One region of the Kutzneria chonburiensis genome, then DNA from elsewhere that is predicted to be linked to it. Evidence: riboswitches for the same ligand, from Rfam matches in the RefSeq annotation. Region 1 holds a riboswitch; each other region holds the start of a gene.
The links. Region 1 has a riboswitch for glycine ahead of gcvT (glycine cleavage system aminomethyltransferase GcvT). Riboswitches for the same ligand answer to the same signal wherever they lie in the genome.
Positions count from the first base shown of each region.

Region 1 (2,259 bases):
GACGTAGGCCATGGCGATCGCGTGGCCCAGCGTCGGCGACGGCGCGCCGCTGGTGATCTCGCCGATCCTCGCACCGTCGGCCGGATCCACCACCGGGTACCCGTGCCTAGGCGCGCGACGGCCTTCGGAGACCAGGCCGACCAGCTTGCGGGCCGGCGTCTCGGCCGACGCCTTCTGCAGCGCGGCGCGGCCGACGAAGTCGGAGGGCTTGTCCAGCTTGACCACACGGCCGAGGCCCGCGGCGTACGGAGTGAGGTCGGTGCTCAGCTCGTTGCCGTAGAGCGGCATGCCGGCCTCGAGGCGCAGCGAGTCACGGCACGACAGTCCACACGGGAGGACGTCGCCGGCGCCGGCCACCGCGGCCCACACCGCCTCGGCGTCGTCCGGGGCCACGAACAGCTCGAAGCCGTCCTCGCCGGTGTAGCCCGTACGGGCCAGCAGCGCCGGGCGGCCGGCCACGGTCGTGGGGTAGGAGGCGTAGTACTTCACGGTCGACAGGTCGGTCGGCGTGAGCGGGGCCAACAGCCCCACCGAGCGCGGGCCCTGTAGGGCGATCAGCGCGTACTCGGTGGAGGCGTCGCGGACCTCGGTGTCGAAGTCCTCGGCCCGGTCGATCAGCTCGCCGGCCACCAGGGCGGCGTTGCTGGCGTTGGCCACCACCAGGTAGTCCTGCTCGCCGGTCCGGTAGACGATCAGGTCGTCCAGGATGCCGCCGCTGTCGTCGCAGATCATGGTGTAGCGGGCGCGGCCGACGCCGATCGCCGAGGCGTTGCCGACAAGGGCGTAGTCGAGGGCCTGCCCGGCCTGCGGACCGGACAGCAGGATCTCGCCCATGTGCGTGAGATCGAACAGGCCGGCGCCGGTGCGCACGGCGGTGTGCTCGGCCACGTCACCGGTGTAGCGCAGCGGCATCTGCCAGCCGGCGAAGTCGGTGAACTTGGCGCCGAGGCGCTCGTGCACGTCGTGCAGTGGCGTGCGGCGGATGTCGGTGCCCATCAGGAGACCCCTCGTGTGGTGGAGTGAGCCTCCCCCTCTGTCATAAGCCTGAGAGTTTCACCGGCGAGCCGGCTTTCCCCTTGGGCGAGGCGCGATGGGCACGCCTGCTTTTCAGAGTCGCCTGTCCCGAGCGGTAGGGGTGCCTGAGAGATTCCGGGGAGGATTTGCTCCTTCGGCGCCTGCCCGAGATCGACAGGACTCTCCCGCACGGTGTTGAACAGCGAGAATGTACTTGTGCCGGCCACCGTATTTGGAGGTGGCCGGCACGGTCAAGATTCAAGCGTCTTACCCCTTCAGATCACACCCGACCGCATGGCGTACGCCACCGCGTGCGGGCGGTTGCGCAGGCCGAGGCGGTTCATCACCGCGTAGACCACGTTCTTCACGGTGCGCTCCGAGTAGGAGAGCTTGGTGGCGATCTGGGCGGTGTCCCAGCCCTCGGCCATCAGCCGCAGCACGTCGATCTCGCGCGGGGCGAGCCCGGAGGCGGTGAGGCCGTTGGGCCGCAGCACCTCCTTGTGCAGCCGCTCCACCTGCGCGAGCAGCGAGCCGAGCAGCGTGGGCGGCATGTCCCCCATGCCCCGCTTGGCCGCCAGCACGGCGTGCACCAGACGCTCACCGCTGGCCGCCGCCTTCGGCAGCACCGCGACGACGCCACATTCCACGGCCGCCAACAGGTCGGCGTCGTGGAACCGGTCGGTGACGAGCACGATCTTCACGGGCGTCGACTCGGCGGTCCGCCGCAGCAACCCCATCACATCGGCGTTGACCGCGTCGGCGCACACCACGAACACCTGAGCCTCGGACAGTCTGCGCTCCGGAACCACCTGGAGCTCGGCCCGCGCCCGCAGGCAGCTGATCGCCCCGGCCAGGGTGATCGGATCGCCCGCATGTACGGCTACCCACACTCTGTCCATGGTGTGTCCTCCTCCGCTGTGTACCCCCAGGAACACACTGTGCAACGACCTTCTTCAGAGGATCTTCACGACGCCTCCATGTCGTAGAGAAAGTCCTGACCTGCGGTTTTCTCGAAGTCCACCCGATCGGGCGATCGCGACAAGGTAAGAACGGGCACCGGAACGTCGCGTTCGGGCACACTCCTGGCCCCTCGGCCTGGCAAGTTCTTGGTTGACCCTGGATCGTCTCCAGTAGGCTGGCCGCAGTCCCCCGCGCGAGCAGGAGGAGCCTGTTGGTCGTCGAGGATGCCGCCGCCACGCTCTCCCGGACCAGCGCCGAACGGGCACGATTGCCCGAACTTGCCGA
Region 1 covers NZ_CP097263.1:6,605,349-6,607,607, reverse strand. The annotation lists gene gcvT (glycine cleavage system aminomethyltransferase GcvT) at 1-996, opposite strand, end outside; glycine riboswitch at 1,027-1,116, opposite strand; glycine riboswitch at 1,118-1,212, opposite strand; gene M3Q35_RS30140 (helix-turn-helix transcriptional regulator) at 1,290-1,913, opposite strand; gene M3Q35_RS30135 (hypothetical protein) at 2,186-2,259, shown strand, end outside.

Region 2 (2,259 bases), 4.9 Mb from region 1:
CTGTCGCCGAACTACACCCCGTTCGGGCGAGTCACGGGCGGTCAGGACGTGCTGCGCAAGATCGCGGCCGGCGGCGAGGACGACCAGAACAACACCGGCGACGGGTTCCCGAATCTGCCCGTCGACATCCTGCACGTGCAGATCTCACCCAGGTAGCCACCCACTGTCAACGCTGTCATCGGTTCAGTGACACGCAGTCGTCACCGTGACGACCACCTCCACATGACGGTTTCGCCGCCCCGCGCGTCGCGTTGACCCGTCCCATGGGCGGACTTACCGTCAGAGGGGAGTTGGTCGTGACGGTGTGAACCCCCATCGTTGCGACCTTGTGACCGGCGGTTCCCCGGACGGAGGACCGTCGGTTCCGGTCGCCGGTCGTCAGGCCGGTCGAGGGGAGGCTGTCGTGGTCGAGGGTGCGCCCGCCAGGTCCGGCGCCGGTGAACAGGGTGCCCTGTTCCCGGACGCGTCGGTGCCGGACGAGCTCGTCGGCTACCGCGGGCCGGCCGCGTGCCAGATCGCCGGCATCACCTACCGGCAGCTGGACTACTGGGCCCGCACGGAGCTGGTCGCGCCGTCGATCCGCAGCGCGCACGGGTCCGGCAGCCAGCGGCTGTACTCGTTCAAGGACCTGCTGGTGCTCAAGGTGGTAAAACGCCTGCTGGACACCGGTGTCTCGCTGCAGAACATCCGGGTCGCGGTGGACCACCTGCGCCGTCGCGGCGTGGCCGACCTGGCCAAGATCACGCTGTTCAGCGACGGCACCACGGTCTACGAGTGCACTTCGCCGGAAGAGGTCGTCGACCTGCTGCAAGGCGGCCAGGGCGTGTTCGGCATCGCGGTCAGCGGGGCGATGCGGGAGATCAGCGGCACCATCCACGAGTTCCAGGCCGAGCGGGCCGACGGACTGGTGCTGGAGCCGCAGGAGGACGACGAGCTGACCAGCCGCAGGCGGGCCCGCCGCACCGGCTGAGCCGGCACCGGACGTGATCGAGATGACACGCCGTGCTCAGCTCTGGGGCTCGTAACCCGGCCGGGGTAAACTCACGCCCGTAGTCGCACATCCCGTGCGGGAGAGTCCGGGCCGCGAGGTCCGGCGCCGAAGGAGCAAATCCTCCCCGGAACCTCTCAGGCCCAAGGACCGTACGGGACAGACGCCTCTGGAAAGTGGGCGCGCAAGCGCCCCGCCGACGGTGCAAGCCCGCGCCGCGTCCACAAGACGCAGCATGGGTGAAGCTCTCAGGTGCCCGTCACGGGCGGGGACAGAGGGGAGGGCAACGGCCCGCGCCCGCTTGCCCCCGGAGGCTCGACGCATGACGACTGACCGCATTCCCTTGGCCGCGCTCGAGCACGGCACGCCGTTCGCCGACCGCCACGTCGGTCCCCGTGCCGCCGAGCTGGGCAAGATCCTGGACGTGATCGGCGTCGGCTCACTGGAGGAGCTGGCCCAGCGGGCCGTGCCGTCGGCCATCCGCAGCGACGCGCTGGCGCTGAGCCTGCCGGCCCCGGCCACCGAGGTCGAGGCGCTGGCCGAGCTGCGCGCGCTGGCCGACCGCAACCGGCCGATGACCCAGATGATCGGCCTCGGCTACTACGGCACGGTCACCCCGGGCGTCATCCTGCGCAACGTGCTGGAGAGCCCGGCCTGGTACACCGCCTACACGCCGTACCAGCCGGAGATCTCCCAGGGCCGCCTCGAGGCCCTGCTCAACTTCCAGACCATGGTCGGCGACCTGACCGGCCTGCCGGTGGCCAACGCCTCGATGCTGGACGAGTCGACCGCCGCGGCCGAGGCGATGACCCTGGTCCGCCGGGCCGGCAAGTCGAAGTCGAACAAGTTCGTCGTGGACGCGGACACGCTGCCGCAGACCATCGCGGTGATCGAGACCAGGGCCGAGCCGCTGGACATCGAGATCGTGGTGGCCGACCTGTCCCAGGGCATCGAGGGCCTCGGCCTCGGCGGCGACTTCTTCGGCGCGTTGCTGTCCTACCCGGGCGCCTCGGGCGTGATCCGCGACCACGAGTCCGTGATCGCCGAGATCCACGCGGCCGGCGCCTCCGCGGTCGTCGCGGCCGACCTGCTGGCCCTGACGCTGCTGCGTGCCCCGGGCGAGATCGGCGCGGACGTCGTGGTCGGCACGACGCAGCGGTTCGGCGTGCCGATGGGCTTCGGTGGCCCGCACGCCGGCTACATGGCCGTGCGCAAGGGCTTCGAGCGGCAGCTGCCCGGCCGTCTGGTCGGCGTGAGCGAGGACGCCGACG
Region 2 covers NZ_CP097263.1:1,050,497-1,052,755, forward strand. The annotation lists gene M3Q35_RS04960 (peptidylprolyl isomerase) at 1-156, shown strand, start outside; gene M3Q35_RS04965 (MerR family transcriptional regulator) at 404-970, shown strand; glycine riboswitch at 1,058-1,151, shown strand; glycine riboswitch at 1,155-1,266, shown strand; gene gcvP (aminomethyl-transferring glycine dehydrogenase) at 1,311-2,259, shown strand, end outside.
Region 2: another riboswitch for glycine. It lies ahead of gcvP (aminomethyl-transferring glycine dehydrogenase); the one in region 1 lies ahead of gcvT (glycine cleavage system aminomethyltransferase GcvT).

Region 3 (2,259 bases), 300 kb from region 1:
ATGCCGGCGGCGCCGTTGGTGGGGGCGGTGACGACGCGACCGCCGGCGGCGTTCTCCTCGTTGACGGCGAGGGCGAAGAGGGTGACCCAATCCATGACCCGAAGGGGATCGGTGGCGAAGTGCTCGGCGGCGAGGGTCCGGCGAAGGTCAGCGGCCCGGCGACGGACCTTGAGACCGCCGGGCAGGGTGCCCTCGACGGTGCAGCCCCGCTCGACGCACTCCTGCATGACGTGCCAGATGTGCAGCAGACCCGAGCGAACCTCGGCCTCGGAACGCCAGGACTGCTCGTTCGACAGCATGACATCGCTGATGGAGAGCCCGGATTCCCTTGTACGGGCGAGGAGTTCGTCGCCCGAAAGGAAAGGATGGGGCAACGGGGTGGAGTCCTGCTTGATCCGGTCGGTCCCGGTGGCGGTCTCGTCGACGATGAAGCCGCCGCCCACCGAGTAGTAGACGGCGGAGTCGAGCGAAGCACCGTCGGCATCAACAGCGGCGAAGCTCATGCCGTTGGGGTGCAAGGGAAGCTGCTTGCGACGGTGCATGACGAGGTCGGTGTCCTCGACGAACTCGATCTCCCGGGAACCACCCAACACCAGCCGGGACGACGCGCGGATGCCGGCCACGCGGTCGTCGGCGTCGGTGGGGTCGCAGAGCTCGGGCTGGGAACCCTCAAGACCGAGCATGACGGCCTTGGGGCTGCCGTGACCATGACCCGTCGCGCCGAGGGAGCCGAAGAGCTCGACGTGCACCCGGGCGACCGAGTCGAACACCCCACCGGCCCGGAGGCGGGAGACGAACATCGAGGCGGCGCGCATCGGCCCGACGGTGTGCGAGCTCGAGGGACCGATCCCCACCGAGAAGAGATCGAAAACGCTGATGGCCATCACGGACTCCAGGGCATGGGAGAAGCAGGCGGAAGGCTCCCCCTCTGTCATGGGACCTGAGAGCTTCGCCGTCACGACCGCGACGGCTTGCACCGTGGGTGGCATGCACGACCGCGCACGCTGCTTTCCAGAGTTGCCTCGCCCGGCCGGTCTGGTTGCCTGAGAGTGTGCGGGGAGGCTTGCTCCTTCGGCGCCCCGAGAAATCCGAGGGCTCTCCCGACCGGGCTGTGTGCCGAAGGCACGCGGCCTGTGTGGAATTGTTGGCTCTCACTGTAAACGAACCGGGGAGCGGCTGATGAGGTTCGGGGCGAACTACACGCCGAGCAAGCACTGGTGGCACACCTGGCTGGACTTCGAGCCGGACTCGATCCGCCGCGACCTGGACCAGCTGGCCGGCCTCGGCCTCGACCACGTGCGGATCTTCCCGATCTGGTCGGTCTTCCAGCCCAACCGCGGCGTGGTCCGGGAGAAGGCGGTGGAGCAGCTGCTGGACATGGTCCGGCTCGCCGCCGACGCGGGCCTGGACGTCACGGTGGACGGCATCCAGGGCCACCTGTCGAGCTTCGACTTCTACCCCTCCTGGACCCAGACCTGGCACCACCGCAACGTCTTCACCGATCCCGACGTACTCGAGGGCCAGGCGCTGCTGCTGCGCACGCTGGCGACGGCGCTGCGCCCGGAGCCGAACTTCCTGGGCATGACGCTGGGCAACGAGATGAACAATCTCGTGGCCCACAACCCGTGCACGCCGGCCGAGGTGGATTTCTGGCTGGACCAGCTGCTGGCCACGGTCGACGAGGCCGACCCGGACCATCCGCACTGCCATTCGGCCTTCGACGACGCCTGGTACGTCGATGATCACCCGTTCACCCCGCTGGCCAGCGCGACCAAGGGCGCCATGACCACGGTCCACCCCTGGGTGTTCACGCTGAACGCGGCCCGTCGTTACGGTCCGCAGTCGACGGAGATCCATCACCTGGCCGAGTACGGCACCGAGCTGGCCCGTGCCTACGGCACGCCCGACCGGGTGATCTGGGTGCAGGAGGTGGGCGCGCCGGCCCCGCACATCCCGGTGGAGCACGCCGTGGAGTACGCGGAGCAAACGATTGGCAACGTCGCTACCTGCAAGAACGTCTGGGGCCTCACCTGGTGGTGCTCGCACGACGTGAACCGCAGGTTCATCGACTACCCGGAGCTGGAGTACGGCCTGGGCCTGTTCGACGCGGACGGCAACGCGAAGCCGCTGGCCAAGGCCGTGGCCAACGCCGTGCACGCAGAGTTGCCGAAGCCGGTGGAGCGCACGACGGCGCTGTTCTTCGACGGCAAGCGGAGCTCCTCGGGCCCGGGCGGGGCGTTCTTCGAGGCCTGGATGCGG
Region 3 covers NZ_CP097263.1:6,302,515-6,304,773, forward strand. The annotation lists gene M3Q35_RS28615 (L-serine ammonia-lyase) at 1-884, opposite strand, end outside; glycine riboswitch at 1,022-1,113, opposite strand; gene M3Q35_RS28620 (glycoside hydrolase 5 family protein) at 1,180-2,259, shown strand, end outside.
Region 3: another riboswitch for glycine. It lies ahead of M3Q35_RS28615 (L-serine ammonia-lyase); the one in region 1 lies ahead of gcvT (glycine cleavage system aminomethyltransferase GcvT).